3 regions of the Bacillus sp. KNSH39 genome follow, and region 3 is predicted to be linked to each of the others. Evidence: riboswitches for the same ligand, from Rfam matches in the RefSeq annotation. Region 3 holds a riboswitch; each other region holds the start of a gene.

What was found. A riboswitch is a leader RNA that binds a small molecule or an ion and turns the genes downstream of it on or off. The one in region 3 is predicted to bind thiamine pyrophosphate.
Region 1: another riboswitch for thiamine pyrophosphate. It lies ahead of ACUL40_RS21930 (MTH1187 family thiamine-binding protein); the one in region 3 lies ahead of thiC (phosphomethylpyrimidine synthase ThiC).
Region 2: another riboswitch for thiamine pyrophosphate. It lies ahead of thiT (energy-coupled thiamine transporter ThiT); the one in region 3 lies ahead of thiC (phosphomethylpyrimidine synthase ThiC).

What each region holds. Positions count from the first base shown of each region.
Region 1 is NZ_JBQXYO010000001.1:4,290,041-4,301,118, forward strand. It holds gene ACUL40_RS21925 (non-ribosomal peptide synthetase family protein) at 1-3,263, shown strand, start outside; TPP riboswitch at 3,316-3,417, shown strand; gene ACUL40_RS21930 (MTH1187 family thiamine-binding protein) at 3,519-3,839, shown strand; gene ACUL40_RS21935 (ABC transporter permease) at 3,811-4,584, shown strand; gene ACUL40_RS21940 (ABC transporter substrate-binding protein) at 4,581-5,579, shown strand; gene ACUL40_RS21945 (ABC transporter ATP-binding protein) at 5,576-6,325, shown strand; partial or broken gene ACUL40_RS21950 (ABC transporter ATP-binding protein) at 6,322-6,516, shown strand; gene ACUL40_RS21955 (glycosyl hydrolase family 18 protein) at 6,960-8,984, opposite strand; partial or broken gene ACUL40_RS21960 (DnaJ family domain-containing protein) at 9,356-9,727, shown strand; gene ACUL40_RS21965 (thioredoxin family protein) at 9,738-10,052, shown strand; gene ACUL40_RS21970 (hypothetical protein) at 10,066-10,311, shown strand; gene ACUL40_RS21975 (hypothetical protein) at 10,437-10,580, shown strand; gene ACUL40_RS21980 (TetR/AcrR family transcriptional regulator) at 10,661-11,078, shown strand, end outside.
Region 2 is NZ_JBQXYO010000001.1:3,178,882-3,189,959, forward strand. It holds gene ACUL40_RS16280 (YdcF family protein) at 1-555, shown strand, start outside; gene ACUL40_RS16285 (YitT family protein) at 743-1,615, shown strand; gene ACUL40_RS16290 (DUF4247 domain-containing protein) at 1,831-2,649, opposite strand; gene ACUL40_RS16295 (DUF4178 domain-containing protein) at 2,662-3,168, opposite strand; gene ACUL40_RS16300 (DUF350 domain-containing protein) at 3,190-3,594, opposite strand; gene ACUL40_RS16305 (PspA/IM30 family protein) at 3,675-4,340, opposite strand; gene ACUL40_RS16310 (lipoprotein BA_5634 family protein) at 4,743-5,321, shown strand; gene ACUL40_RS16315 (FeoB-associated Cys-rich membrane protein) at 5,358-5,528, opposite strand; gene feoB (ferrous iron transport protein B) at 5,545-7,533, opposite strand; gene ACUL40_RS16325 (FeoA family protein) at 7,530-7,757, opposite strand; TPP riboswitch at 7,952-8,053, shown strand; gene thiT (energy-coupled thiamine transporter ThiT) at 8,141-8,809, shown strand; gene ACUL40_RS16335 (sensor histidine kinase) at 9,017-10,870, opposite strand; gene ACUL40_RS16340 (response regulator transcription factor) at 10,867-11,078, opposite strand, start outside.
Region 3 is NZ_JBQXYO010000001.1:3,566,330-3,577,407, forward strand. It holds gene ACUL40_RS18305 (YhgE/Pip family protein) at 1-1,017, opposite strand, end outside; gene ACUL40_RS18310 (LysR family transcriptional regulator) at 1,153-2,037, shown strand; gene ACUL40_RS18315 (transcriptional regulator) at 2,092-3,171, opposite strand; gene ACUL40_RS18320 (hypothetical protein) at 3,263-3,412, opposite strand; gene cydA (cytochrome ubiquinol oxidase subunit I) at 3,667-5,022, shown strand; gene ACUL40_RS18330 (cytochrome d ubiquinol oxidase subunit II) at 5,015-6,040, shown strand; gene ACUL40_RS18335 (arsenic transporter) at 6,412-7,770, shown strand; gene thiC (phosphomethylpyrimidine synthase ThiC) at 7,872-9,632, opposite strand; TPP riboswitch at 9,745-9,860, opposite strand; partial or broken gene lldP (L-lactate permease) at 9,932-11,078, opposite strand, start outside.

The DNA.
Region 1 (11,078 bases), 720 kb from region 3:
AAATGAATGAGGAAGAAATAGAAGAGTTTCAAAACGGTAATACGTTATATGAAATGTCACCTATTATTATTGGTGAAACATATTATGAGCTAAAAGACACGAATACATTACAATTTGTATTTAGTAAAAATATGCAAAGTGTAGAAATAATATTTAATAGTGTTAATTGGAAAGAGACAACAATTACTCGTTATGCACAACAAATACAAGGTGTTTTAATTAATAAATCACAAAATAATAATAAACATATAAATAATTTTAATGTTATTACAGAGGCCGAGATGGCACTTTATAGTCAAGTGAATGATACGACAGCAGTATATCCTGAGAAAAGTATCGTCGATATGTTCTATAATACTGTTACTCAATTTCCAAATCGTATAGCTTTATCTTCAAGGGAAGGTACTTTAACTTATGAGGAGCTAAATAAAAAAAGTAATCAAATAGCTCATATGTTAATTAAAAACGGCGTCCAATTAGGAGACTATGTTGGAATATTTATGAAACGTAGCATAGACACAGTAGTAAGTATGGTAGCTATATTAAAAGCTGGTGCAGCGTATGTTCCGATTGATCCAGATTATCCGGAAAGTAGAATACAGTACATTATTCAAGATAGCCAAGCGAAAGTTATATTGATGAAAGAGACGCCTATAACATGTGATGGGGTTCAAACAGTTTCAATGTATGATAGTGAAACTTATGAAGATACAGATGTAAAGTTGTCTATTCATTGTGATGATGTAGCTTATATGATTTATACATCTGGTTCAACAGGGAATCCAAAGGGAACGATGTTAGCTCATAGAGGCGTTGTTAATCTGTATACTTGGATGAAAAAGCAATATGAATTGACAGAAGAGGATGTATTTGCCCAATTTCCTTCCTTTAGTTTCGATGCTTCTGTATGGGAGTCATTTGCTTCTTTATTCTGTGGAGGAAACTTATATGTACTATTAGAGGAAGAGCGATTGTCTGTAGAAGCATTTGCAAATGCAATCTATAAAGTGAAAGCAACTTCAATCTTGGCATTAGCAACAATTTTTGTTCGACAAGTAGCAACTTATTTAGCAGAAGAAGATATATATAAGCTAGCTTCCCTAAAAAGAATTGCGATTGGCGGTGAAATGTTGCCTGTAGAGGTTATTAAATTGTGGAGAGAAAGAATAGGTACAAATGTTGAAATTCATAATGTATACGGACCGACAGAATGTACTGTAGTGACGACAACCTATAAAATACCTAGTCAGTTAAATGAGGATGTTGCGAGTATTCCCATTGGTAAACCATGTGCTAATTATCAAGTTATGATTTTGGATGAGAATATGAATCTTTGTCCAATTGGTGTACCTGGTGAATTATATATAGATTCAGTGGGATTAGCAAAAGGGTATTTTAATAAGCCTAATAAAACAATTGAAGCTTTTATTCCGAACCCTTTTAATCCTATAGTTAATATATATAAAACAGGGGATATCGTTAAGTTGCTAGAGGATGGAAATATAGAGTTTTTACATCGGAAAGATGATCAAGTAAAAATTAGAGGACATCGTATTGAACTAGGCGAAATCCAAAGTGAAATTTCTCAAAATCATAATATAAAAGAAAATGCTGTTTTTGCTAAGAAGAGTAAGGAAGGTAGCCAATATTTAATCGCGTTCTATACAACTTTAAATAAAAAAGAAATACCAGAATTAGTTTATCAGTTACAAGAGCAATTACCAGATTATATGGTGCCATCTAAACTAATTTATATTAATGAATTACCACTTACACCTAATAAAAAGATTGATGTTAAGAAGTTAGCTCAGTTAGAAGAAAAGTATGAACCGGTTCGGCTACAAGAATATGTTGCACCTTCTAATAAAGCAGAAAAACAAATAGCGAACGCTTGGGCGGAAGTATTAGGAATTTCAAAAGTTGGAGTGCATGATGATTTCTTTACAATTGGTGGACATTCATTAAAAGTATTACGAGTCTTAACATTGTTAAAAGAAGATTTCTCACATTTAACAATTCAAGATTTCTTTAAAGAAAGAACGATATATGGATTAGCTCGAATTGAGCGAGAAGTAAAAGTAGAGAAAGAAGAAGTATTTCGTGAATATAAAGTGATTCACGAACCAGATACTATCACGTATGCAAACGTTTTGGAAGAAAACCAGATTTCAAATGTCTTTTTAACAGGAGCTACTGGTTATTTAGGATCACACATATTATATGAATTGTTGAGAGATACATCTGCTACTATTTATTGTTTAGTAAGACCAACTAAAGATGTGCAGCAAAGAATTATAGATACATTAACAGGCTACTTTAATGATATATGTGAAGAATGGTTACAGCGTATACAGGCCGTAGCTGGTGATCTTGGAGAACAGTATCTTGGGATGAGCGAAGAAGAATTTATGTTCATCAGTTCTAAGATGGATACGATAATTCATTGCGGTGCAGATGTAAGACATTTTGGAGATGTAAAACAATTTGAAAATATAAATGTCCAAGGAACTAGCCGTATGCTAACATTAGCGGAGAAAGGTGCTACATTCCATTTTATTTCTACAATTGGTATCCCGTTAGAATTAGCGGTAGATCAATGGGATACATACATGAAAACTGGTGATTTTAATTACAGTGTAGACTTAGAGAATGTATATTCAAATAGTAAACTACAAGCGGAAAACATTGTTCGTGAAGCAATGAAAAATGGTTTGCGTGGAAATATTTATCGTGCAGGTAATTTAGCATGTCATTCAGAAACAGGTTCGTTCCAACAAAATATTGAAGGAAACGCATTTTATCGTCTTATTAAAACAATGCTATTAATTGGGAAAGCACCAAATGTGAAGTGGAAAGTTGATTTCACACCAATTGATTTTGCTAGTAAATCAATTGTATCGTATTTGCAAGATGCGCAAATTATAGGAGAGACGTTACATATTTGTCATCCACATCAAATTGAGTTTGAACAATTTATACAGCTAATTGGAGAGTGTGGATACAATCTTGAAATGGTTCCACTTTCAGAATATGTAAATACCGGACTTGCATTAGCGAAGGGAAATGAAGTAATAGCAGAGTTAATTGCTTCTCAAGTTGCAGGAGATGGAGCGCAGCAATCTGAAATTGTAATGGGTACGCGTAGAACGAATAAATGGATTAAGAAAAAAGAATTGATAGTACCAGCAATTAATAAAGAATTTATTCAGCAGTTATTAGCTCATGGTGAAAAAGTTGGTTATTTTCCAAAAATAATGAAATGATTATGCATGCTTTTGTTTGTTCAATAAAATAAATCATGCTACAATGAAAACGAATTAAGGACCGGGGAGCCAATTGGCTGAGAGGATGTAAGTAAACATCGACCCTCAACCTGATCTGGATAATGCCAGCGTAGGGAGTTACTTAAAGTGATGTAGCATATGTTATTCTGTAATAACTTGCATACAAGGCTTTCCTACGCAGTAGGAAAGCCTTTTCTTATTTTTGAAATTTATTTTTATAAGGGGGATTTTATTATGTCACAACAAGTTACAATGTCATTTTCAGTAGTACCACAAGCAAAAACGAAAGATGTATATTCTGTTGTCGATAAAGCAATTGAAGTTGTGCAACAATCGGGAGTTCGTTATGAAGTAGGGGCAATGGAAACAACTTTGGAAGGAGAATTAGATGTACTTCTTGATGTCGTTAAACGTGCGCAACAAGCTTGCGTCGATGCTGGAGCAGAAGAAGTGATTACTTCTATTAAAATCCATTATCGTCCAAGCACTGGTGTAACGATAGATGAAAAGGTTTGGAAGTACCGTGATGAATATGCAAAACCAGAAGCAATCTAAACTTATTACAACTATTTGGCTTATCCTTCTCATTGCGATATGGGAAGGATCTGTTTCATTATTTAAAATCGAACCGTGGATTTTACCAAAGCCTTCTGCCATTGTTCAAGAATTAATTGGGATGAAAGATTTACTATTACCAAATACGATGCAAACACTGCAGGAAGTTATAATTGGACTATTCTTTGCAATTTTATTGGGGACGAGCATCGCAATTATTATGGACGTTATACCGTTATTTCGTATTTTAATAAATCCATTGCTCGTTATTTCGCAAACAATTCCAATTGTTGTACTTGCACCGCTATTTATTATTTGGTTTGGATATGGGATGTTGCCGAAAGTAATGGTCGTAATACTCGTTTGTTTCTTCCCAATTGCGCTTAGTATTTTAGAAGGTTTTCAAACAGTAGATAAAAACATGTTGAAACTGTTACAAACAATGAAGGCGACAAAATGGCAAGTTTACCAGAAAGTAAAATTTCCAGCAGTGCTTCCATACTTTTTCTCAGGTTTAAAAATTGCAGTTACATATAGCGTAATGGGGGCAATTATCGGAGAATGGCTCGGTGCAAGTGAAGGATTAGGCGTTATGCTTACGAGGGCTACAAAATCCTTTTTGACTGCCCGAGTATTTGGTGTTGCAGCAATCATCGTTATGGTGACATTATGCCTGTATTTTATCGTAGAGTTTATGGCAAGAATAACAGCACCATGGATATATAGAAAGGACGGCAGAAAATGAAAAAAGGTTTGAAAGTTATGTTAGCTGCCTTAGTAGCGGTAGGTGTGGCTGGATGTAATCCGGCGAAGAAAGAAGAAAGTGCAAGTAAAGATCAAAAAGTAAAAGTAGTATTAGATTGGTTTCCAAATACGAATCATACTGGCTTGTATGTAGCGCAAACGAAAGATTATTACAAAAAGCAAGGATTAGATGTAGAAATTATTCAACCAGGTGACAATGTAACAGCAGAGCAAATGATAGCATCAGGAAAAGCAGACTTCGCAATAAGCGCACAAGAAAATGTAACGTTAGCTCGTGTGGAAGGAATTCCTGTTGTATCTGTAGGAGCGATTATTCAGCATAACACTTCAGCGTTTGCATCGCTTAAGAAAGATAATATGACGTCACCGAAAGATTTTGAAGGTAAACGTTACGGCGGCTGGGGAGGACCAGCGGAAGAAGCGACATTAAAGACGATTATGGATAAACATCAAGCTGATTTTAATAAAGTTGAAAAAATCATCTTAGGACAAACAGATTTCTTTAAATCAATCGGTCGTGATGCAGATTTCGAATGGATTTATTACGGTTGGGATGGTATTGAAGCGAAGCGCCAAGGAAAAGAGTTAAATACGATTATGGTGAAGGACTTAGATCCAGCGCTTGATTTCTATAGTCCTGTTATTATTACGAGTGAAAAACATACGAAGCAAGATAAAGACTTTGTGAAAAAGTTTATGAGTGCAACGACAGAAGGTTATAATTTTGCAATTAAGGAACCGAAAGAGGCTGCTGATATTTTAATTAAAGCTGTTCCAGATGTAAATAAAGATTTAGTTCAAGAAAGCCAAAAATGGTTAAGTACGAAGTATCAAGATGATGCTAAAGCATGGGGAGTACAGAAGGAAGAAATTTGGACGAATTACATGAATTTCTTATATGACAACAAAGTTATTAAAAAGAAAATCGATGTAAAAGATGCTTTTACAAATGAATTCCTTCCAAGTGAAAAATGAGCGGATTACAAATAAAAAATATAGTGAAATCTTTTGACGGAAAGAATGTATTAGAGAATATTAGTGCCTCTATACAAGAGGGAGAGTTTGTTTCCTTTGTAGGACCAAGTGGTTGCGGGAAAAGCACATTATTAAACATGATTGCAAATGTTGAAAAACCAACAAGCGGGAACGTAACGTATAACGATAAGCAAGTACAAGAGCAAGATGTTGTTAGTTATATGCCACAACAAGATTTATTACTACCGTGGCGATCAGCTTTGCAAAATATCGTTCTTCCGTTAGAAATTGAAGGAAAGCCGAAAAAACAAAGGCTGACAGAAGGAATGGAAGCATTAAAGCAGTTCCAACTAGATGAATATGCAGACCATTATCCAGATGAATTATCTGGTGGTATGCGTCAAAGAATTAGTTTTCTGCGCACATATTTATGTGAAAAGCCAATTATGCTGCTGGATGAGCCTTTTGGTAAATTAGATGCATTTACAAAAATGGAAGTACATAGCTGGCTTTTAAACTCTTGGCATCAAGAAAAGCAAACAATCGTTATGGTGACACATGACTTAGATGAGGCAATCTTGCTTTCAGATCGCGTATTTATTTTATCTCAAAGACCAGCGTCAATAGTTGGCGAGGTACAAGTGAAATTACCTAGGCCGAGAACGATGGATATGTTAACATCACTCGAATTAAAAAAGGATAAAGAAGAGATTTTAAGTGTGTTAGCTCCTTATATGAAAAAATAGAAAAAGCTGATGTTTTAATTTTAGACGAACCGACTAATCATTTGGATGTAGAAACTAAGATGGCTTTACAGGAAGCGTTACAACAATACAAAGGAACGGTTTTAATTGTCTCACATGAACCTTCTTTCTATGAATCGTGGATAACAAAAGTATGGAATATAGAAGATTGGAATACTGAACAATATGAATAAAGAAAAGGCATTAGCTTTTAGGAGCTAATGCCTTTTCTTTGTGATTAACATGATTTTCGAGAACTCTTACATGAGAATTGTATGAAGAAGCACTCTTATGGTGCGCTTATAAGCGTGCTTTTTCTTTTGTTATATTTATAATACGAAAGCCTTTCCCTAACAGGTGACTATCTTTCTTTATATATATAGATAGTTCAAAATGGAATGAAAATAATTCCTTTATGTAAAGGATAATATGGATATTATAGGAAGACAATAGAAATTAAAGGAAATTCATGTAAAATTCAAATGAACTTCATATAAACTTCATATTAGAAATTAAATATAATTATAATAGGTTATTATGATATTTTTGATTTTTCGTAAAATTAAAAGTTTGAATTTAGGAGGTATTGCTCAAACCTAAATTCAAACTTTAGTGAATTAATTAATGGATATTACGTCTAGTTTTCGCTAATGACGGTATTTAAAAGTTCGGCAGGATTACCTGTTCCTGCACCGCCAATTGTAATAGATCCACCAGGAGGAATTTCACCATTCCATCCTGCGTTCGTAATTACATAATGATTATTTGTTTTACTACTAATTTTAGAATCCCAAACTTGTGTTAAATTACCGCTATAATCAAATTCTAATTTCCAATTTTTAATAGGAGTCGTTCCATTATTTTTGATTATAATCGAGAAGTTATAACCGCTGCCCCAATTCGAAGTGACTGAAAATGTAGCAGTACCATTTCCATCAGGAGGTGTCGTATTAGCTTCATCCGTTTTGACAGTAAGAGCGGTAGGTTGTGATTTATTTCCAGCAGCATCTTTGGCAATTATTGAAAATGTGTATTCCGTATTAGGTTTTAAGTTTTTAATTGTAATGCTATTTGTTGTTGTACTCCATTTCTCTTCTCCAGCAGTAATTTCATATTCCATAACTCCTACGTTATCAGTAGATGCAGTCCAGTTTAATTGAACTGAGTTTGAATTTTTATTCGTAACTACAACGTTTTTAACATTCGTTGGTGGCTCAGTATCTTTTTGACTAATAGGTCCACCAAGTAATTCTTTTACTAGCGTATCAAGTAATTTTGGACCACTGCAACTATATTTTGGACTTGTACGGCAATCTCCGCTTAGTTCCCAAAACATTGCTCCACTTAAACCTTTCGTCTTTATATAGTCTGTTTTGTATTTCATAGATTCATTGTCATCGTAGCTAATAAATGTGCCTGTAGTTGCATTATATAAATAAGGTACTTTAGCTGTGTCATTCCAGTAGCGTACAAAACCATTTTTATTAACGTAATTGGCTGCTAAATCACCGTAATCATACACACCTGTGTCACCGGTAGAATAATCATCCCAAGTACCTTTAGAAGCAAGTTTCCCATCACTACCTGGTTTGCAAGGTTGATATTGTCCGTTATTTTCTTTGCCACAACTTTTCCAGCCACGTCCGTAAAAGGGTACGCCTAATACTAGTTTATCGACTGGAACACCTTCATTTGTATAAACATTTATAGCACCATCTACGTAAAAATTCGTATTTGCTGCTGGGTCATTTGGATCCTTATATAGAGCTGCATTATGATTAGAAGTAGCTTCCCATCCGCCGTGGAAATCATATGTCATAATATTAATCCAATCGAGTATTTGAGAAATTTTCTTTAGCTCTGTATGATCAGCGTAGCGTTGGCTTGCGCCTGAAGCGATTGTTAGTAAATATTGTTTGCCATCTTCAGCACCTGCTTTATTCAAAGCATTTCGGACATCTTGAAGAAGGAGAGTGAAATTTTGTTTATCTTCAGGACGATAACTACCACCAGGAATCGTTTCAACGCCCGGATATTCCCAGTCTAAATCTACGCCATCAAACCCATATGCGCGAAGAAAAGCTACTGTAGATTCAGCAAATACTTTTCTTGTTTTTTCATCAGCGGCCATATCAGAAAAGCGGTTAGACCAAGTCCAGCCACCAACGGAAATAATTGTTTTTAAGTGAGGATATTTAGCTTTTAATCGTTTTAGTTCCCCGAAATTTCCGCAACGGGCATATTTATCGCAATCTTCCCAAGTTGTCCCTGAGCCAGGATACGATTTGGTAACATCAGCCCATGGTTCACCGAGTACGAGAGTACCATTAGGAACCTCTTTATTTTGCAATGGTACACCAGATTCTTTACAGTTCCACGTTTGTTTATTTGGATTATCAGGATGAGTAGAAGGGTTTCCATGTTTTCCATTCCAACAAATATCCGCGAAAGCATAGTTAAGGTGAGTAAGCTTTGATGCATCAATGTCAGCAACTTGATAATTACGTCCGTAAACGCCCCACGAAGGAAAGTACCCAACAATTTTTTGACTTTGCTTTGGTGAATCTGCTAATGCGAGATTTGGAGTAATAAAATTTGTGAGAAAAAGAGGTAAGAAAAGTAGTAGAGATAGTAATAGCAGTGTGAATTTTTGAGACCTCATAGCCATTTCTCCTTTCAAAATAAAAGATATATTTAAAGGCATACGCCAATAAACCAAAATGAATCTAGACGTATGAAACATCTAAATAAAATGATCAGACATCACGAAGTCTATACAAGGGAGCTGGGGGTGATTAAATCGTAACAAATGTAAGATTTAGTGTAAACGCTTTATTAAGTTGAAAAAGACTTTCTCAATACAAAAAGGCTTGAATACAAACTATATATGAAAACGAAAGATTGGTATGGGAAGAAAAAGCTCATTATAAATAAATTTGAGAAAAAATTGTATGGAGCCAATTATTAAAGACGTAGAAAGATCAGGAAATATCATGTAAAATAATAGTAAAAATATGTAAAGGAGGGAATAGTGTGGATGTGTTTTTGAACATTGCTGAAGAAAAAATTCGACAAGCAATACGGAATGGTGATCTTGATTATCTTCCGGGAAAAGGAAAACCACTACAATTAGAAGATCTTTCAATGGTACCTCCAGAACTTAGAATGAGTTATAAAATTTAAAAAAATGCGGGAATGATTCCACCAGAAATGGAACTACAAAAAGATATATTAAAAATAGAGGATCTAATTGCTTGCTGTTATGATGAAGAAGAGAGAAAGAAATTACGAGAAGAGTTTACAGCAAAAACTCTTCGTTTTCAGCAGGTAATGGAAAAGAGAAAGATTAAAGATAGTTCAGCTTTTCGTATGTATCAAGGCAAATTATTTCGTAAATTACGCTAAGAGGGATAAGATGACTACATTTAAAACGATAGAAGAATTAGCGACCTATATCGAAGAACAACAATTGGTACTTCTGTTTATTAAAACGGAAAATTGTGGTGTTTGTGATGTTATGCTAAGAAAAGTAAATTGCGTATTAGAGAATTATGATTACGTAGAGAAAATAGAGATATTACTACAAGACATGCAAGAGATTGCGGGGCGATATGGAGTATTTACAGGGCCAACAATTTTATTATTTCATAATGGAAAAGAAATTCTTCGTGAATCACGCTTCATTTCATTTGAAAATCTAGAGAGAATCATTCAATTATTCGAGGAATAGGGGAGGCTTTTATATGGGATTTATTATTGTCATACTATTATTTGTTGTAGTTGGAATAATCGTAACAGCAGTTCGATCGAACAAAAAGAAGGTGAACTTGGCGAAACAAAATAACATACATAATTCATCTAACAGCTCATCACCATTATTTTTCTTTGCTGGATCGGATAATGATAGCTCGCATGATGGCGGTTCACATGATTGTGGAGGCTCTTTTGGGGGAGATAGCGGAGGAAGCTGCGGTGGCGGTGGGGATTGATGAAAATGCGCCTTATATAGGCGTATTTCTTTTTAAACAAACGTTTGATTAGTCGGCTTACATATACATAAACACAGTTAAACAAACGTTTGATTAATATTTTTAACATACTAAGGGGAATGGAAATGAAAAGGGAACCGAAAGTGAAAAATAAGGGGAAAGTAGTGTTATTTTTATTAGCTGCGGGAGGCGTATTTCTTGTTAAATTAGCATTTAAATTTGGAACAATACATATGATTCGAACTTGGTTTGAAAGTACGTTTTCTTAAATAAGGAATATAGCCTCTTGCGATAGAGGTTTTTGATTTGTTATTATTAGACTGAACGGTCGGTTTAAAGAGGTGTGAATATGAGAAGAAGCGCAGAAGAGATAAAGAAAGAAATTGCATACAAAGCAGAAAGTCTATTTTCACAGAAGGGCTACGCAGCTACATCTATGGAAGAGATTTGTGAAATTACAGAGCGAAGTAAAGGAAGTATTTATTATCACTTTAAAAGTAAAGAAGAATTATTTTTATTTGTAGTGAAACAGCATACGTATGATTGGCTTGAAAAATGGAATGAAAAAGAGAAGTTGTATAGCACTAGTACTGAAAAACTATATGGTCTCGCGGAATATCATGTAGAGGACATACAGCAACCAATTTCAAATGCCATAGAGGAATTCTCTATGAGTCAAGTTGTAAGTAAAGAGATTTTGGAGGAACTATTAGCTTTAACTAGAGAATCATATGTTATGTTTGAGAAATTAATTGAAGCAGGTATAC
Region 2 (11,078 bases), 390 kb from region 3:
CGTAATCAAGATTTCATCATCGTTCTTGGTAGCGGCTTAATTAATGATAAAGTACCACCTTTACTTGCAAGCCGCATTAATAAAGCGATTGACTTCTATTGGAAACAAGCCGCTGTTAATACACCACCAACAATTATTTTTTCTGGTGGACAAGGTCCAGATGAAGGTCTTCCAGAAGCGGAAGCGATGCAAAGTTACGCTGTTGAAAAAGGAATTCCTCTTGAACATACAGTCCAGGAAAATCGCTCTGTAAACACATATCAAAATATGCTGTTCTCTAAAGAAATTATGGATTCTTTAAAACCAGAAGGTAAATATAAAAGTATTTTTACAACGAATAATTTCCACCTTTTCCGTGCTGGTATATATGCAAGACAAGCCGGTCTTAATAGCCAAGGAATCGGATCAAAAACTGCATTTTATTACTGGCCTAACGCAATGATCCGTGAATATGTTGCGATTGTCGTAATGGGACGCAAGCGCCATATGAAAATATGTGGAACTATTTTAGGTTTCGCTTTATTCGTATCAGTACTTAGTTTTATATTTTCTTAATAGCATCCCATCCTTTGAAAGGATGGGATTTCTTATACTGATTTCAAAAATATTTTAAAGATAATATGGTGATAATATTCCCTGCATACATCCATTAAAGGAGAATTTTTTCAAATTAAATGTTAAAATAAAATTTAGGTGTGAATTACGTAACAAATAAGAAACTAGTTTGAAACGAGGAAATTACATGGAGAAAATTATCAAAAACAAGCCCAATAAGCTAAGAATTGCTTCAAAAGCTTTGATGATTATTATTGGGGCATTTATCACAGCGTACGGATTAGAAGCAGTATTAATTCCAAATAACGTATCAGACGGTGGTGTAACTGGTTTAAGTATCGTTAGTTCAAGATTATTTGGATTGCCATTAGGAGCTCTAATCGCAGTTATTAACATTCCTTTCGTTTGGTTAGGGTATAAGCAAATCGGTAAAAGCTTTGCGATTTATTCTATTATCGGAATTGCTTCATTAGCAGTAGGTACCGTTGTCATGCACGGAATACCAGCTATTATTGAAGGCGATACATTATTAGTTACAGTTGTTGGTGGTATTATCATCGGTTTTGGTATGGGACTAGCATTACGTAACGGTGGGGCATTAGATGGAATCGATATGCTTGCTGTATTGCTTTCTCGTAAGTTACCATTTGGAACGAGTGACCTTATTTTATTCTTAAACATGTTCGTATTTATTTTCGTATCAACGGTATTCGGCCTGCAAGGAGCTATCCTTTCGGCAATTGCTTACTTTATCGCTTCGAAAGTGATTCATATCGTTGAAGTTGGTTTAAGTGGTTCAAAAGCATTTAAAATTATTACAAAAGAGCCTGAATTAATGGTAGAAACAATTCGCGATCGTTTAGGCCGAAGTGCAACATATAACGAAGTATACGGTGGTTATTCAAGAGAGAAGTTTAAAGAAATTTCATGTGTAATTAACCGTTTAGAAGAAAGTAAAATGAAAGAACTTATTAATGAAATCGATCCACACGCCTTTATTACAGTTTATGACGTAGCAGAAGTAAAAGGCGGTAACTTTAAGAAACGTGATATTCATTAATCGTTATGAAAAAGAGGGTGTGCCAAAATTTTGGCACACCCTCTTTTTATTATTAAGTTGCTATCGTTGTCAGTTTTTGTCGGTAAGTCGATATATTTCAATAATCGCTGATATATTTTTACTTCCTCCCTTATGCCTAAATCGTACCACATGAGAGGAATTAATTCCCATAACAAAAAAGACCAAAAAGCAAATTCCACTTTTCGGTCTCTACACTATCTTCTCTTCGTAATTTTTCCTGAACCACCGACCCTCGTTTTCGGAGGAGATGTATTCCTTGGCGGCGTTTTAATAGATGATTTTGGCTTCACATCTGATCCGCTTGAACCGCCTGGTGTTTTTGTAATCTTACCCTTGCTTCCAGTAGAAGGTGGGGGCGTCGTATTACTTCCTTTTTCAGTAATACTTCCCTTATCACCTACTGATGGTTTCGAATCTACATTATCGCCTCGCTTAATGATAGACCCTTTCCCTTCCTTCGTAATTGGAGGTGGGGTTTTCTTTTCTTCTTTTGTAGGTGGTCTCTCTGGAATAACTGGTTTATGATTTTGTCTATCGTTATATCCTCGATAATCACCGTATGATGATTTTCGTGAACCGAATATATCGTTTAATATGCTACCCATAATATATCCTTGCAAGAAGGACGGTTGGTAATTTTGACGGACAAATTCTTTATTACTTATTTCAATTAACGTATCAGATGGTTTCTCTTTATCCTTTTGCAGGTTATAAATCTTATCAGAATAAACGAGGAACATTTGATTTTCGTCTTCTTTAGATGCTTGCTGCGGTTCTCTTTCATTAATGAGTTCCTTTGCGACTTCAGGAACTGACCGATTGGCGGCCCTATACACGTAAGATTCTTGTTTACCTTCCTTGGCAACAGATTCAAGTGGATAACGGTCTTGAATCGACTTTGTCTGCCCGCCTTGACAACCTGATAAGGCATAACCAGCAACAACAAGTAATATAACGATAGCAAGTATAGGGATCACAAACGATTTAATCATGGTAAACAATCGGTTTGACATGATTACGCCCCCTTACGTTGCTCTTATAATTTGTACATCAGCAGGAATGATTGCTTCTCCCTCATACATCATTGTGCGACCATTTTGCCATTCAATACGCAATAATTTTCGATTATCTGATTGGAATTCCCATATATACTGTTCTTCTGAAGCTGAGAATGGAGTTTTTCCCATCACAACAACACGTCCGTTATATTGTTCTTCCATATGATACTCGGTATCATCCATTTCAATTGTCGTCGGAATTTCATCAATTGAATCTAAGCGACCATCAATTGGAGTATATAATTTGTAATACGTATTTTCTCGGTCTTCAATTTTTAAATAACGAATATCTTTTCCATCTTGCAATGTCAAAACAATTTCCTTACGCGAATGCATACTCGTTTTCCCAATTAATTCATACATAACTAATGAAACTTCAATCATATCGCCAGGAGCTAACGTTAAAAGACTCTTTTCCGGCTTCGGTGGCTCTGGGCTTTTCATTATATTTTTAATTCGTTTAAATAAACTCATGATCTACCCCTCCTTTTCTCTTTATAAACAAGCACCTAAAATTAGTGCACCAACAATATGTAATGATCCGGCTAACATCGCATGTGCAACGCTACCTTCTTTCGTACCTTCTTCTAAATCAAGACCAGACATTTTCTTTAATACGAATTCGATAAACATTTCTACCACTAATAAAATAACGAAAGAAACTGCTGATGCAAGAAGTGCTTGCCATAAATCATTTGCTTTCGTTATCGATTGAGATAAAATGTACCCTTGTGCAAATAATTTCATAATAAAACGAGTTGTTACAGCTGTATTTCCATTTTTGATTTCTTTTAAATCATTGTATTTTGTAAAAATTGAATCAACCCACATAATTGCAAATAAAAGTACTGCACTCGCTCCAGTCCATACAAGCATGGCAACTACATTCATCCATGTCATTGCAAAACCTCCTCTAAAATATAATAGAAAACCGACATGAATATATTTAGACATGTCGGTTCATTTGTCTTTATTCTATATTATTTCTCATACTGCTTCATAATACGAGCTAATTCATCGTCAACAGCAGAATTTTTGTTTAAGCTTGCGAATTCATCATCTAATGATTTTTCTTTCTTATAAACTTCACCGCTTGCTTCCGCTTCAGCCTCTAATTGAAGGGCTTTCTCTTCCATACGGCTTAAACCAGCTTTTGCTGAATTTGAATCAAATCCAGACATCGCCTGATTAATATTTTTCTGTGCTTTCGCAGCATTTACACGTGCTACAAGTGTTTCACGTTTATTTTTCAGCTCTGTTAATTGCTTACGCATTTCTTCTAGCTTTAGGCGCAGGTTATCAGCAGCAGCTTTATTTTGCTCGTAGCTTGCTTTATACTCATTCATTTTTTGCTCTGCATTTTGTTTTTCTTCTAATGCACGACGCGCAAGATCTAAGTTATTAGCTTGAACAGCCATATGAGCCTGCTCTTCACGTTTTTTCACAAGTGCTTCTTGCTCTTCAAATAATATTTTGAATTTCTTCTCAAGTGCGATTTGAGCTGCTACACTTTTCTCAGCCTCTTGTACATCGGCTTGCATATCGCGTAAATATTGATCAGTCATCTTAACTGGATCTTCCGCTTTTTCAATTAACGAATACACATTCGACATTGTTAAATCTCTTAATCGTTTAAATACAGACATCTAAATTCCTCCTATGATATACCTCATATTTCAAATTCACTACTTGGAAAACTGAAAAATCTCCCTTTACAGTAAAGAATATTCATTTTACAGCCTATATGTTTATTATAACAAAACTAATATGTCCTTACATGTTATTTCCAAAATACATCCATTATAATATGACATTCTATATACAATATTGTATTTCTAATATATTCTTATTATCCCTCTTTGAAATTAACTTACTTTTGTGCAATTTCACTAAATTACATAAGTGTAATGTTACTGTAAGCTAACTCGATAGTTGCATTCCAATATTTCTTATACACTAATATCAGAAGCAACAAACAAGCTTCTTCGCATGTAAGCAACGATACAAAAATTGTATTTACTATAAAACATATAAAAGGAGAAATCATCATGAAAAAATTAGTAGGAATCGGATTAGCAGCAGCAATTTCACTTGGAGCATTATCAGGTTGTTCTTTATTAGGAGAGAAAGCGAACGGCTTTGTACTGTACGGATCAGAAGAACAAGTTCAGCAAATTACAGATAAAAACAAAAAAGAAGTGAAAGAAAAAGACTTCTATAAAATGAAAATGACAACATTAGATGGTAAAAAAGTTCTTGTAATGGATAAGAAAACTGGTGAAGAACTAGTGAAAAAAGAGTTACTTAGCAAAGTTGATGAAAAAGACAACACGAAACCACTTAATAAATTACCAGCTGTAACAACAGAACAAGGTGTATTATTTGCAAAAGAAAAAGTAGAAAATGCTGCACTTGATGGGGCAAAATTAAAATATGAAGGCAACACAATTATCGGAAGTGGTCGTGCATATACAGATATGTATGCGATTGTCGATGACGCAACTTACAGCAATGTAAAAGGTGATGAAAAATCTGTAGGTGTATTAAAATTTGATAAAGACCCAAGTAAAGAATTCCCTGGTTACAAAGGCGTAGAAGCTTCTCAACTTGTAAAAATTAAAAAGTAAAACAAAAAAGCTTTGCGAAATTCGCAAAGCTTTTTTCTATTTATTATGAGCAATTTGCTCCATATCCGGGCTACAAGTTTGCGACTGACATGACTTATTTAAAGAACATGCCGCGCATTTTCCTTTTTTACTTCTCTTTACAAAATTAACTAACGTATATGCTGCATAACCAAAAATGATAGCTCCAATTATAATATTGACCATCATCACAATACATCTCCTTCTAGAATCCGAGTAAGGATCCAACTTGGTATATAATGAGCGTTAATACATAAGCAACTACGAGTGGATAAACGACTGAGAAAATCGTCCACTTCGCTGATCCTGTTTCACGTTTAATAACAGCTACCGTCGCTAAACACGGAACATATAATAAAATAAAGAACATAAATGCATAAGCTGATAATGCTGTATAATGTGCTCCCATTACATTTCCAAGCACCTCTTCTTTAACTGCATAAATAATTGCCATTGTAGAAACGACAACTTCCTTCGCTAAAAATCCTGTTAAAAGGGATGCTGCAGCTTGCCATGTTCCGAAGCCGAGCGGTGCAAATAGTGGTGCGATAAATCCACCAATCATCGCTAAGTAACTGTCTCCCATATCAACACCAAATCCTGATGGACCTGCATAGTTTAATAACCAAATGACAACCGAACCACCAAAGATGAATGTACCAGCTTTACGAACAAATCCTTTTCCTTTCTCCCACGTGCTTAGCCATAATGTTTTTGCTTGTGGCACACGGTAAGGCGGTAATTCAATTACGAAAATAGACTTTTCCGCTTTCAAAATTGTAAGAGACATAATTTTTGTAACTAATAACGCAAGAACAATCCCTGCAACATATAAAGAAAATACAACAGTCGCCTGACTATGCGGGAAAAATACGCCCGCAAATAATGCATATACAGGTAATCGTGCTGAACAAGACATAAATGGTGTTACTAAAATGGTAAGTAAACGTTCTTTTTCCTGTTCAATCGTTCTCGCAGCCATGATACCTGGAACGTTACATCCAAAACCGATAATCATCGGAATAAAAGCTTTTCCGTTTAAGCCGAAAAACTCCATAATTCTATCCATAACAACTGCAATTCGCGCCATATACCCTGAGTCTTCTAATAATGAAATAAAAAAGAATAGTGCAAAGATTTGTGGTACGAATACTAATACAGCACCAACACCGGCAATAATACCTTCTGTAACTAGTGCTTGAATAAAATCAGAAGCTCCAATACTTGTAAGTCCAGCCGTCACCCAATCCGTAAGCTGGCCACCAAAAAACTCATCTAACATATCCGATAAAGGTGTACCAATCCACGTAAACGTAACCTGAAAAATAAAAAACATAACTGCTAAAAAGATTGGAAGTCCTAAAATTTTATGTGTAATTAATCTATCAATTTTTTCTGAAAAAGGAATTTTTCCTTCTTTCTCATGCTTCATAACATTTGTTTTTAACTTTTCAATATACGCTTCACGAGTTTTGTAAATGTGCTCTTCTAACGTACAATCAAGTCTTCCTTCTAAGCGAGATCGAATGGCTATGAGTTCCTTATAAATTGGTAATGCTTTCATTTCTTTTTCTACTACTTCGTTATTGCTTAAAAATTGAAGTGCTAACCATCTCGGATGCTCGTAATTCGCTGTCTCTAAAAGAGCAATTACTTCTCCAATTCCTTCATCCATTTGTACACCATATGAAATAAGGAATGGCTTTTTCTCTTTTTTGTCATTTTTTTTAAGAGTCGTAAGCAGTTCTTCACAGCCTTTTCCACTTCTTGCAACAACAGGAACGACTGTTACACCTAATAGCTCTGATAATCGTTTTACATCAATGACAATTCCTCTTTGCTTCGCCACATCAACCATGTTTAAACCAATTGAGACTGGCTTACCAAATTCAAGTAATTGCAACGTTAAATGCATATTTCTTTCAAACTGCGAGGAATCTACGATATTTAACATATGATTAAATTCTTCTGTTAATAGAAAGTTTGTTACAACACCTTCATCACGTGAAACTGGATTTAAATCATACACACCTGGCAAATCAATTAATGTTCCTTGTCTATCTTTTAATTTACCAACCTTCTTTTCTACTGTTACACCGCTCCAGTTTCCTACGTATTCATAAGAACCAGTAAGTGCATTAAATAATGATGTCTTCCCTGTATTCGGATTCCCTAGCAAAGCTACCTTATTCACGCTAATTCCACCTTTATCATTTTCGCGTCACAATGACGAATACTAATTAACTGTCCACGACACTCCAATGTACAAGGACCTTTGAACATCGCTTTCTGTTTCAGGCGAAGTTCGCTTCCTTCAGCAAGACCGAAAGCAGCTAGTCTACGCTTTAATAGCTGATCTAAAGACTGAATACTTTTTACTAACACTTTCTCTCCAATTTTAATATCTACTAAGCTCATAACCTTCCCCCTCAGAAGAGAATGATAATTATTTTCAAAAAAATTATACCACACCCAATTTCTCTTGTACTATACCCTTTTGCTTCATATTTATTAACATTTCGCTACAATTCTATTTCAATTATTGTCATACTGTATTCGTTTGCCATTCTCATCCATTTCGCTTACAATAAACAATAACAAATAAAGAATCTCGTTATCACTGGGGGAGCCATGCCGCTGAGAGGGAACACTTCGTTCCGACCCTTCGAACCTGTTAGTTAATGCTAACGCAGGGATTGTGCAAACGTCCGAAATACATACCTCATTTTTATTTACGTATTTCGTATCCTCCTATGATATCTATTCTTTTTTTGTACAACTTGGATTTAGGGGGAGACAACATGCGTAACACCAATTTACAAGCGATGATCGAATCTGCTATTCTTGCAGCCTTCGCCATGATTATCGATATTTTACCATTATCACTTAAACTTCCAACAGGCGGTTCTATCTCATTCGCTATGATTCCTATTTTTATTATTGCTTACCGCTGGGGCTTTAAATCAGCTTTCTTAGGCGGTTTAGTTTGGGGACTATTACAAATTGTCGTGGGAGATGCTTATATTTTAACACCTGTTCAAGCATTCATTGAGTACTTCATTGCCTTTGCTTTTATCGGATTTGCTGGCTTATTCTATCGTCCAATTCAAAAAGCACTTTTAACATCCAATGAAAATAGCTTAGAACAATCAAATTTAGGTAACCGTAAACACAAACATTCATCAAAACAAAATCAGGGTAAGAAAGTCCTTGCTTATATTATCCTTGCTACATTTATCGGTAGCTTTGCTCGCTATTTCTGCCACTTTATTGCCGGCATTATTTTCTGGGGACAATATGCGCCGAAAGGTCAATCAGCTGTGTTATATTCATTAATCGTAAATGGAAGTACAATGCTTGGTTCTTTTATTTTATGTACCGTTTTACTTATATTTTTATTTATCACTTCACCACGATTATTCAAAAGCATCAGTGCTTATCAAATGAATACACAAAAAAAGGGCGCTTAATGAGCGCTCTTTTTTCATATCGTAATATCAATTAAAAATACAATAAATGCGCAAAAGAAAATAAATACCATTATACTTAGCCAATTGCTATGCACGGTTCATCGACTCCTTACATAACCTCATATTCTAAACAAATTATACTGATTAAAAATAAAGATTAGGTAAAGATAATATGAAAATAAATTAAAAAAGCATAGATCATATTGTCTACGCTTTTTTCGGTAAATAGAAATAAAATAATACACCATCTTCTGTATTTTCTGCCCCATATTCAGCATCATGTAGTTCTAAAATATTCTTTGAAATAGCAAGCCCAAGCCCCGTCCCACCTTGTGAACGCTGACGAGCTGTATCCACGCGATAAAAACGATCCCAAATTTTATCTAATTGCTCTTCTTCAATATGAGTACCTTTATTTTCAATGCACACTTTTATACGATTCTTCTCATCTATTGTAGAAATAATAATATCCTCTTTATTTGGTGTATATCGTATAGCATTCGTAATGAAGTTCACGATGACTTGTTCAATCCGGCCTTGATTTGCAATCACTTCAAATGAACTTATATTTTTATGAATATGAAGTTCTTTTTTCTCTATTTCCACAGATAGATGTTCACATATACCTTCAATTACTGTATCAATATAAAACGAATCTTTTTTCATTTTATATGTACCAGATTCAAATTTAGCTAACTCAAGCATATCCAAAATTAACGTATCCATTTTGTCTACTTCTCTCTCCATCGCCTGAAAATAATACTCTTTTTTATGTTCAGCTACCCCATCTTTTAAAATAGAAATACAGCTTTTCATAATACTTAGCGGTGTTTTTAATTCATGTGAAACACCAGAAATGAATTCTTTTCGCGTCTTTTCTAACTTTCTTTCCTTTTCAATATCTTCTTCTAACTGTCCAATATGCGAATGGAGTTTATTTGATAGCACATTAATATTTTTCGATAAATCTCCAATTTCATCTTTCGAAGTAATCGGTATTTTTTCTGTGAAGTCTAAATGCGCTATTTTCTTTGTTGTATCATTTATTTTCAATAATGGCTTTGCAATTTGTTTTGAGTAATAGAACGAAGCTAGAAAAATAAGAACGACTACAAATGCAATGATATAGATATAATAATCTTGCACCATTTGTACAGCTTCATCTACCGGCTGTAAAGAAGCCATCGCATAAATATATGTTACCGATCCGTCTTTTTCTTTTATTGGTTTCATTAATAATTTATATTTTATATCATTCTTTTCGTAGTCCATTGTCTTTGTTGAATACTCTATTTGATTACTCTCTTTTAGTAACACATCCGTTTGAAATTCTTTTATACTATCCAAAAATAAAGTGTTTTTATAAATTGGATTTACGGGGCCTTTTACATCTGGAAACTGTACTTTCGTAACACGCCCTCCTATGTAAACATCTGGTTCTTGAGCAGCTTGCTCCCGAACAGCCGGCTTCTTTTCCTTACCAACTTGTTCCACAGCTGCTTTCTTTTTCTCCTCATTTAATTTACTCATTTTCTCATTAAATGCTTTTTCTAACGGTTTATTAGATCCGCTTAAATTCTGCTTAGATAAAGAAAAAGAAAATGGAATAAAACTATCTTCTTTTCTCACTCCAGAAAAATAAATTTCTTGCCCTAAAAAATGCTCCGATAATTTATTATCAATCTCCTCTATATTGACGAGATTGCCTAAAGGAATTTTAAATATTTGTTGTCCAAAGCTCTTTTGTTGCCTACGATCTATCGTTACCTCAAAATAAAAATCATCTGCATGTTTTAAATTCCCGTTCTTATCTAATGTCGTAATCCACGTATTATTTTCTCTTAAAAAGTCTTGCTCTAGTTTCTGAATTTCTTCTGCATTTCCTGCATGATTTAAATAGTTCTTCTCAAAGGAATTTAAATTCACTTTAATATCTTCCACTTTTCGATTCGCATAATATTGTTTAAAAAATATCGTTTGTCCAATAAATATCGTCGCTAAAATTAACATGCATAATGCTGTTGTAAGAGTAAATAATTTTAGAACAATCCCTTTTCTCATATATTCCCCTCAAATTTATAACCAGTTCGTACTACAGTTGTAATATACTTTGCTTTCTCTCCTAATTTATTTCTTAAATTACGAATATGGCTATTCACCGTTCGATCATCGCCAGCAAATTCATATCCCCAAATTCTTGAAATGAGTTGCTCTCGCGTTAAAACAATTCCTTGATTTTTCATGAAATACGCTAATATTTCAAATTCTG
Region 3 (11,078 bases):
TTGTTGGCTATTATTTAAAGTATTTGTTGCTTTAGCTAGTCCATCAGACGTAGCAACAATTTTTTGAAAAGCGGGATCTTGCTGCACTTCTGGATGATTTTTCACGTACTCTTCTAATTGTTGTTTTACACTATTTGCCGCATTGTCCGCTTTCGCTTGCCCTTCAGCAAGTTTTTCATTTCCATTCACCCATTCATTTGTACCAGCACTTAATTCACTAATTCCTGATTGTAACGTTTTTTCACCTTGTGCTAGTAATTCCATACCACTATGAAGTGATGTCGCTCCTTGACTCAGCTCATTTGCTCCCCCGGTTAAAGCAGATTGACTGGATGCAAGCTTGTCACTTCCTTCTTTCAATTTCGATGTCCCATTACTTAAACGATCAATACCATCCGCAAGCTGATTCGCTCCATTTCTTGCATCGGTCGTTCCTTCATGTAACTTCTCAGCACCATTACTTGCATCACTCAATCCTTGTGCCAAATCTTGAAACTTTGAAAAGACACCTTCTGTATAAGATTTCGTAATACTGTTTGAGATTTTTGTTTTCATATTTTCAACAGCTGTCGTTCCAATTTGAGCTGCTACAAAGTTTTTACCTGGATTTACTTTGTACTGCAACTTTGCCGGCTCTGGTTTCTCATCCATAAGTGTACTTACCTTTTTAGAGAAATTCTCTGGAATCGTAACAACCATATAATATTTATCTTCTTTTAACCCTTCATCTGCATTTTTTTCTGATACGAAATGAAAAGCTAGTTCCTTATTCTCTTTTAAATTTTTAACAAAATCGTCTCCTGCATGAATTGTTTTTTCATCCATCATAGCACCCTTATCTAAGTTCACAACTGCAACAGGTAATTTATCTAATCTTCCGTACGGATCCCAATATCCAGCTAAAAAGAATCCTGAATAAATTAACGGAACGATTAATAAAAAAATTAAAGCGATACGTCCATGTTTATGGTGCCACATCGCTTTCCAATCTTTAAATATAAGTTGAATTCCCTTCATGAAACATACTCCTTCTCCGAATTTAACACCATTAGAATGGTTTAACAGATTTACTATACACGTCACTTTCCATACTGTATAATACATCTTTAATTATCAATTCATTCCTTTTGGTCTATAGAAAGGAGATTCGAAATGGAACTGCTCCAGTTAAAATACTTTCAGACAGTTGCACGACTAGAACATATGACAAAGGCAGCTGAAGAATTGCATATCGCACAACCTTCACTCAGCAAAACAATCGCTAGACTCGAAAAGGATTTAGGCGTCCCTTTATTTGATCGCCAAGGTCGACAGATTACTTTAAATTCTTTCGGAAAAGTATTTTTGAAACGAGTAGAGCGTATTTTTCATGAATTAAGCGAAGGGGAACGAGAAATTAAAGATTTAGCCGAATTACAACAAAGCTCTATTACACTAGCCGTTTCTATTCCGAGAATATTACCAGAACTACTTGGCTCTTTTTTACTAGAACATCCTAACGTTCGGTTCCAACAATTTCTGGCATCCACTCCTTCTATGAAACGACAACTAGATAATATAGAAATTGACTTTTGTATCTCCTCTGTGCCAATTGAAGGAGAAGAAATTGTTTGGGAACCACTTATTACAGAAGAAATTTTCTTAGTCGTCCCTTCAGGCCACCGTTTATCAGGCCGAGAAAATATCCACCTCCATGAAGTAAAGGACGAACCGTTCATTAGTATGAACACTGGCTATGGATTTCGACACTTAACAGATGAATTTTGTAAAGAAGCTGGTTTCACTCCGCATATTGCTTTTGAAGTCGATGAACCGACCGTAATTAGCGACCTCATTAAGCAAGGTCTCGGCATCGCTTTTGTTCCAAGTTTAACTTTATTAAAAAACTCTACTTTAGCATCAAGCAAGTTGCGTATTATTGAACCCACTTGTCAGCGAACCATCGGATTAAGTTGGTCAAAAAAACGCTACTTATCAAAAACAGCTCGGCAATTCCGTGAATTCGTGATTGACTACTTCTCTAATATTAGGACGTAAAATTATATGAACAAATAAAAGGTGCCACCCTCATATGATGGCACCTTTTATTGTTCACTCTTTTTTTAATTCTATTTCAGCTAAAAGTGGTAGTACGTTATCAAAAATATGCGTATTATTATTTTCACCTGTTACATATCCACCGTAATATCTACTAAATACGTTGTCATTTCGGAATGTGGCCATATGATCATACAATTCCTTCGCAAACTTTGTATCACCTGTTTGTAGTACGTACAAAATCGTTAGTCCGTACGCGGCCGGCGATTCATAATTCACAGTTTGTTTTCCCGTTTCTAAATTGTAACGACCGTATAGCTTTCCATCCTCCTGGAACTTCTTCTTTATAAATTCCAAATAAGCAGCTGATGAAAGACCACCTAAACTTCGATGATATGCAACGTATGATTGGTCAATAAGATTCACTTCTTTATCGTACGTAAATGTACCATCTTCTTTATACTCTTTTGGGAATGCCCAGCCATGCCTTGGATAATCTGCTAAAAATTGAACGACTTCCTGATATTGCTGAGCAGAAACTTTGCCGTACTTCTTCATATAGGAGAATGCACGCGGATTTATGTATGATGTTGTTACAAAATTATTTTGTTTTCCTGCATCTGCATCATAATAATCAACATAATAATTATCTTTTTTATTATAACGAAGTACAGCATCACTTAATTGATCGGCAAGGTTTTTATAACGCTCTTCCTTATACATTTCATAAGCACGATATAATTGTTCTATAATACGAAGATCATCTATAAGTGCATTTGTAGCTGACTGCCTCTCTCCCTTTTCAGAGAGTTTCCATAAAACGATATGATTCTTATATATGAAATTATCTTGAATAACCTTTACTTGCTCATCAAATAACGCCTGATCATCTTTATCAAGTGTATACTGTAACCATAATCCCGCCGATTCTGATAAAGCTTCACGTCCCTTAGCTTCACCCGTACCTGCCTTAGTATCTACTAAACGATACGTGGCAAGTGTTCCATTGTCATTCACCATATGTCTTAAAATAAAATTTTCTGTACGGTTTCCTTGTAAAGCTGACCAAAATACAATTCCACCTAAAGCGATTAAGAAGATAACTCCAATCCCTATATATAAACGTTTCCGCAATCTTTTCACCTCCCTAGTAAGGCTAACCTTAATTTTATCAGAACATACATAAATTTAAAAAAGACAATCTATTAGATTGTCTCCCGCATTTCTATCCCCCGCAAACCTCTTTAGAAGGTTTATATAGCGATTGTACAAGTCGATCATATTCACGACGTGTAATTTCTTTATTATATAGCTTCAATAATAAATCTCTATGCTCTTTTGAAAATGCCATCTTTTTAATGACTTCAGGATACATAAAACACCCTCTCCATTTCACATAAACTTCTTGATTCCGAAAAAAGAACTTATGTTCGCATAAAAGATTATAAAAGATTCCTGAGCAAAAAACAAACAAAACATGACCAACTATTTATTTCTTTCTATTCAAAATATTACAACATTATATTATCATATTCACTTTTTAAATACATATATATTTTTGGTAGTTTTTTTGAATAAATCTTCCAATTCAATCAGAAAATAATGGCAAAAAAGAAGAGGAGTTTACATATGGATACGGTAACATTAGCAAGAGCATTTTTTGGTTCTTCATTAGCATTCCACATTATCTTTGCAACACTTGGGGTCGGTCTTTCATTGATGATTTTTATAAGCGAAATACTCTATCACTGGAAGAAAGACTCCGACTATGCCATTATGGCGAAAAGATGGACAAAGGCGTTTGCTATTCTTCTCGGTGTAGCAATTCCAACTGGAACAATCGTTGGTGTGCAAATCTCACTTCTTTGGCCTGGTTTCGCCAAAATTGTTGGGCAAGTTATTTCTGTTCCCTTCCAAATTGAGATTTTCGCCTTCTTTTTGGAGGCTTTATTCATGTCGATTTACGTATATGCAGCTGATAAACTTCCTCCATTTATGAGATTAATCTCGCTATTTTTCGTCATGCTTGGTGCCACGGCATCCGCCGTGCTCATTACATCAGCAAATACATGGATGAATACACCAGCAGGCTTTTCAATGAATCCAGATGGATCTGTTTTTAACGTTGATCCGTGGAAAGCTTTCTTTAATCCGAGTTTTGGCACAAGTGCATTCCATGTCGTTATTACGGCTTATGCAACTGGTGCGGCTGTCATTGCTTCTATCGCTGGATTTAAATTATTGAAGAAAAATTTAAGTACACGTGAAATTGCTTATCATAAAAAGGGGCTACTATTAGGGCTTGTCGTGACATTTATTACAGGCGCTACGATGTGGCTTTCAGGGCACGAATCGGCAATCGCCCTACATAAACACTCACCTGAAAAACTTGCATCTGCTGAAGCTTTATTTGAAACGACATCACACGCACCGCTATCCATTGGCGGGGTTGTGGATCCTAATACACTTGAACTAAACTATGCACTTGAAATCCCAAACATGCTTAGCTTATTAGTGGGACTAGACCCTAGCACTGTCGTAAAAGGTCTAAATGAATTCCCACAAGAAACATGGCCACCATTTTATACACATACACTGTTCAACTTAATGGTCGGCACTGCTGCGTTTACCTTTGCAGTTGCAGCAATTGCTCTCTTATATTGGTACTTCGTTTACCGAAAAAAGGGGACAGAACTACCGAAGTGGTTACTTTGGGGGGCTGCCGCATGCGGACCAATTATGATGCTCGGTATTGAATTCGGATGGATTTTCAGTTGTAGCGGTCGTCAGCCATGGACAATTTATGGTATGCAACGTACAGTCGATGCTTCTACTCGCGCTGATTTCGTCGGTCCTTTATTTGTTTTATTCATCATTTTATATATTGGACTCGCTATTTTAACAGTCTTTGTTCTACGGACATTCTTTAGAAGACATCCATTAAAGAATGATTTACAACACCAAGGAGGCGATTCTCGTGCATGAGGAAAGTATTGCAATCATCATCTTATGGGCCCTTATTTTCGTATACAGTATATTAGGGTCCATCGATTTTGGAGCTGGTTTTTGGGGCATGGTATACGCAAAACATCCAACGCTCGCTGCCAAACTTGCGAATCGGTACTTATCACCAACGTGGGAAGTAACAAATACGTTTCTTGTTTTCGTCGTTGTCGCATTTCTCGGCTTCTTTCCGAAAGCGGCCTTTACTCTTGCGACAGTAATGTTCGTACCAGTTATGTTAATTTTAGTGCTCGTTGCAGTACGTAGTACGTTTATGGTATTTGCTTACTCCTTACCAAAATATCAGTACCTTCTTCGGGTTATTTCAGGTATTACTGGTCTCTTAATTCCAGCACTATTAATTACCGTTTTACCCGTTACAGAGGGAGCCTATATTACAATGTCTGAAGGAAAAGAAGTACTCCTGTATGGAAAACTTCTTTCTAGCCCGGTTATCTACTGTTATATGCTCTTCGGACTAACGTCTGAACTGTTTCTCTCCTCTCTCTTTCTCGCTGATTTTGCGAGAGAACAAAGTTCAGAAGATACGTATAGAATTTATAGAAGAAATGCCATCATCCTTGGTCCTGCAACACTCGTTACAGCGATCATCGCTCTCGTTGTAATGGATCCAGAAACACATTGGCTTATGCAAGGATTAATAAAGCAATTCCCGTGGTTTACAGTTTCTATTGTTTTATTCGTTATCGGATACTCGTCCCTTTGGTGGACAAACAAAAAATACAATACACTAGGATACCCTCGCATTGCCGTTTTAGCTGTCGTCGCTCAATATGCATTTGCAAGCTACGCTTACGGCGTCGCCCATTTACCGTATATTATTTATCCTGACGTAACTGTATTTACAAGCTTTACAACGACAGAAACGTTCTATGCACTGCTCATTCTATACGCAATTGGGATTGCAATTTTATTACCAGGATTTATTTTCTTCTGGAATTTATTCTTGAAGGATCGTACTTTTTTGAAGGAAAAATAATATAGTCTTGGAGTCTGTCCCAAAAGGCATTTTGGAATAGACTCCTTTTGTCATGTTTTGTCGATAAGTCGATATATTTTAAAAATCGCCAATATATTTCAATAATCGCTGATATATTTTAAGTTGCGCCAATATATCTCCATAATTGCCCATATAAATTTCATTTACTATTTTACTGCCCCAATAATTTATAGATTCCTCTCATAATAGTTATTTCACTATTCGTGACACTTGTCCTTTAGCATGAAAAACACATATTCGGTTCATCTCGTTATACGTCTAGTTCTTCTTATTTTTCGCTGAATATACTACCAATATAAACTTGAGACAAGCTACATCTGTTCAAGGGAAAATAGAAAGGTAGGCAAAATATGAGCATTGAAATATGGATTACTATTATTGTATTCTTCTTAACGATGATTGTTATCTTTTGGCGGCCTCGCGGTTTAAATGAGGCGTGGCCAGCAGCAATTGGTGCTGGCATTATCCTAATCACTGGACTTGTGTCAAAACCAGACGTCATAGATATTGTTAGTAAAATAGGAGGGGCCTCCATAACAATATTAGCAACTATTGTTATGGCAGTTATATTAGAAAGCTTCGGCTTCTTCCATTGGTCCGCAGCGAAACTGGCAAATCTAGCGAAAGGTTCTGGACGCCGTCTATACTGGTATATTCAATTATTATGTTTTCTTATGACTCTTTTATTTAATAACGACGGTAGTATTTTAATTACAACTCCCATTTTAATTCTTCTTCTAAAAAACCTTCAATTAAAACCACATCAACAAATTCCTTATTTATTAAGCGGAGCTTTAATCGCTACCGCATCTAGTGCACCAATTGGTGTAAGTAATATCGTAAACTTAATTGCATTAAATATCGTTAATATGACTCTTTATATGCATACTGCTATGATGTTTGTACCTGCAACATTAGGCTTATTATTTATGTCATGGCTCATGTATACAGTTTTGAAGAAAAAACTTCCGAAAAAATTACCTGTTTCTTCATATGATATTGAAGAAATTTTCTTCACGAAAAACTTCCATCCACTAAAAGGAAATAATTCTGTTGATACGAAACAAAAACGGACAAGATTCATGTTAAAAGTATTAGGTTTCGTCTTCCTGATGCGCTGTCTTCTATTCGTTGCATCCTTCTTATCCATCCCAATTGAAATCGTTGCAGTACTTGGTTCACTCGTTCTTCTCATTTGGAGATGGTACTACTTACGAACAAATCCTGTCGACATTTTGAAAAAGACACCGTGGCACATTTTAATTTTCGCCTTCTCTATGTACGTCATTATTTACGGACTCCACAACGCAGGATTAACAGCTGCACTTGTACAATGGCTCGAGCCAATTGTGAATCAGCATCTACTCTATGCTAGCTTTGCAATGGGCGGACTTGTATCCATCCTCTCTAACGTCTTCAATAACCATCCTGCCCTTATGATTGGTACAATCACATTAACAGAAATGGGACTAGATCCAGTCACATTAAAAACAATCTATCTTGCAAACATCATTGGTAGTGACATCGGTTCACTATTACTACCAATTGGTACACTAGCTTCACTCATTTGGATGTATATTCTGAAACAAAACAAAATTAAAGTAAAATGGAAAGACTATTTAAGTGTATCCCTTATCGTTATCCCGCTCACAACAGTCGTCACACTATTCCTCTTATTCTACTGGGTACATCTCTTCTTTGCCTTATAAACAACAGAAGCCCCATTTGCTACCGTCTTAGCAAATGGGGCTTCTTCTATAATAAAGTTAGGTACTACAGTGTGATCAATCAAGTAAAGAGGTGTAACATATTATTGATATAAATGACTACCAGCTTCTTTAAATTCTTCTGCTTTCTCTTTCATTCCTTTTTCAATTGCTTCTGTCGTTTCTAAATCATTTTCTTTTGCATACTCACGAATATCATGCGAAATTCTCATACTACAAAACTTCGGTCCACACATTGAACAGAAGTGAGCTGTCTTTGCCCCTTCTGCAGGCAACGTTTCATCATGATATTCCATCGCACGTTCAGGATCTAAAGATAAATTAAATTGATCGCGCCAACGGAATTCGAAGCGTGCTTTTGAAAGTGCATCATCACGCTGATGAGCCGTTTTATGTCCTTTCGCAAGATCAGCCGCATGCGCTGCAATTTTATACGTAATAACACCCGTGCGTACATCATCTTTGTTTGGCAAACCTAAATGTTCTTTCGGCGTTACATAACAAAGCATCGCTGTTCCAAACCAGCCAATCATCGCAGCTCCAATTGCAGATGTAATATGGTCATAACCTGGTGCAATATCTGTCGTTAGCGGCCCAAGTGTGTAAAACGGCGCGCCCTGACAAACATCAAGCTCTTTCTCCATATTCTCTTTAATTAAGTGCATCGGTACGTGTCCAGGTCCTTCAATCATAACTTGCACATCATGTTTCCAAGCAATTTTGGTTAATTCGCCAAGTGTTTCAAGCTCAGAAAACTGTGCTTCGTCATTTGCATCTGCAATAGACCCTGGACGTAATCCATCTCCAAGAGAGAACGAAACATCGTACTGCTTCATAATTTCACAAATCTCTTCAAAGTGAGTATATAGGAAGTTTTCTTTATGATGGAATAAACACCACTGCGCCATAATCGAACCACCGCGCGAAACGATACCTGTCGTACGCTTTGCCGTGATTGGAATGTAACGAAGCAATACACCAGCGTGAATCGTAAAGTAATCAACGCCTTGCTCCGCCTGCTCAATTAACGTATCACGATATACTTCCCACGTTAAATCTTCTGCAATTCCGTTTACCTTTTCAAGCGCTTGATAGATCGGTACAGTTCCAACTGGTACAGGTGCGTTACGAATAATCCACTCACGCGTCGTATGAATATTTTTACCTGTAGATAAATCCATAATCGTATCTGCACCCCAGCGCGTTGCCCATGTCATCTTCTCTACTTCTTCTGCAATCGAAGAAGATACAGCTGAGTTTCCGATATTCGCATTTACCTTCACATGAAAATTACGCCCGATGATCATCGGTTCAGCTTCTGGATGATTAATATTCGCTGGTAAAATAGCGCGGCCTTCTGCGATTTCCTTACGAACAAACTCCGGCTCTACCCCTTCACGAATCGCAACATACTCCATCTCAGACGTAATAATGCCATTACGTGCATAGTGCATTTGCGTAACGTTTGCACCTTGCTTTGCTCTAAGTGGCTTGCGATCCATCTGCGGGAAAACAGGTGTATGTTTCGAAGCCACTTTCACACCGTCATCCTCTGGTTTCACTTCACGCCCTTCGTATGCTTCTACATCACCACGCCCCATAATCCAAGAATGGCGCGGCGTTGGAATCCCCTTTTCTAACTCCACTTTATACTCAGGATCCGTATAAGGGCCGCTCGTATCATACACACGAATTGGCGGATTTGGAACGCCATTTGTTTCGCTTTGTTCAATCTCACGCATCGGTACTTTCATGCCTTCTCGTGGCCCATCCACATATACTTTCTTACTCCCTGGTAAACTCGATTTCAATTCAATTTGCTCAGCTGAAACAGATTGTTTCATAATTTTTGTTGCCCCCCTGTACGTGACAAGGACGAGATATGGCCAGCGTATGCCAAAATAAAAAGAGCCAGGTCCATAAAAAAATAAGGACCTGGCTCATAAAGACATCATTATGTAAAGCCGTTAACTTCCCTACGCTGGTACGAGCCAGATCAGGTCCAAAGGGTTAAGAAGTTCACGCGCTTCTCTCTCAGCCTACGCATACGTTAGGCACCCCTAGTTTATCACTGATTTAATTTTCAATACTTTCCCATCATACACCATAATCTGAAAAATTCAAAGCTTATTTCTTTTGCTCTTTACGGAATCATCCACGTTAAATAATACGCCTGCACATACGTCATAATACCAACAATAATTACGAAGAATAAGCTATGCTTCACTGTAAAACGGAACAAATCCGATTCTTTTCCAGCAAGACCAACCGCTGCACAAGCGATCGCAATCGACTGCGGGGAAATCATTTTACCTGTTACACCGCCTGTTGTATTTGCTGCAACGAGAAGCACTTCAGATACGCCGACTTGCTGCGCTGTAATGGCTTGTAAATTTGAGAACAGTGCATTTGCAGACGTATCAGACCCTGTTAGGAATACGCCAATCCAGCCTAAGAATGGTGAGAAGAACGGGAATAGGCCGCCAGTTCCGGCTAATGCTAACGCTAACGTAGAAGATAGACCAGAATAGTTTGCGATAAATGCAAACCCTAGTACGAATCCGATAGATAGAATTGGCATTTTTAATTCGCTTAACGTTTCTTTAAATGTCACTACTGCATCTTTTACATTCATTTTCAAAATAAACATGGAAATGATACAAGCAATTAAAATCGCCGTTCCGGTTGCTGATAATACATCAAACTTCAAAATTGCCTCGTAAGGCGTTGATTTATTTACAATCGGCTCTGCTTTCATTACTAGATTATGCAGACCTGGAATTTCAAACTTAAATACAAGACTTGCTAAAGCCCCTCCTGGAGCGAATAATGCCTTAAAGAAACTTTGGCTCCAAATGACTACCATAACCGTTAATACGATAAATGGAGACCATGCCTTCACTACTTTTCCAAACGTTAATTTCGGCATCGATGCTACTGTCGTTGTTGCTGCTACTTCACTATTTGCTTGCCCGGATTGATAAATTTCTTTCGGCTGCCAAACTTTTAAGAACAGCGCTAAACTAATTAAACTTACAAGTGCCGATGTAATATCCGGAAGTTCTGGTCCTAAAAATGTCGCTGTAATGAACTGCGTAATCGCAAATGAACTACCCGCTACAAATAACGCAGGCCACGTTTGTCGTATCCCCTTAAATCCATCCATTAAAAATACGATAAAGAATGGCACAAATAATGATAGGAACGGTAATTGATGCCCAGCCATTTGTCCAATTTTATGTGGATCAATACCTGTTACTTGTCCAGCAACTGTAATCGGAATTCCCATC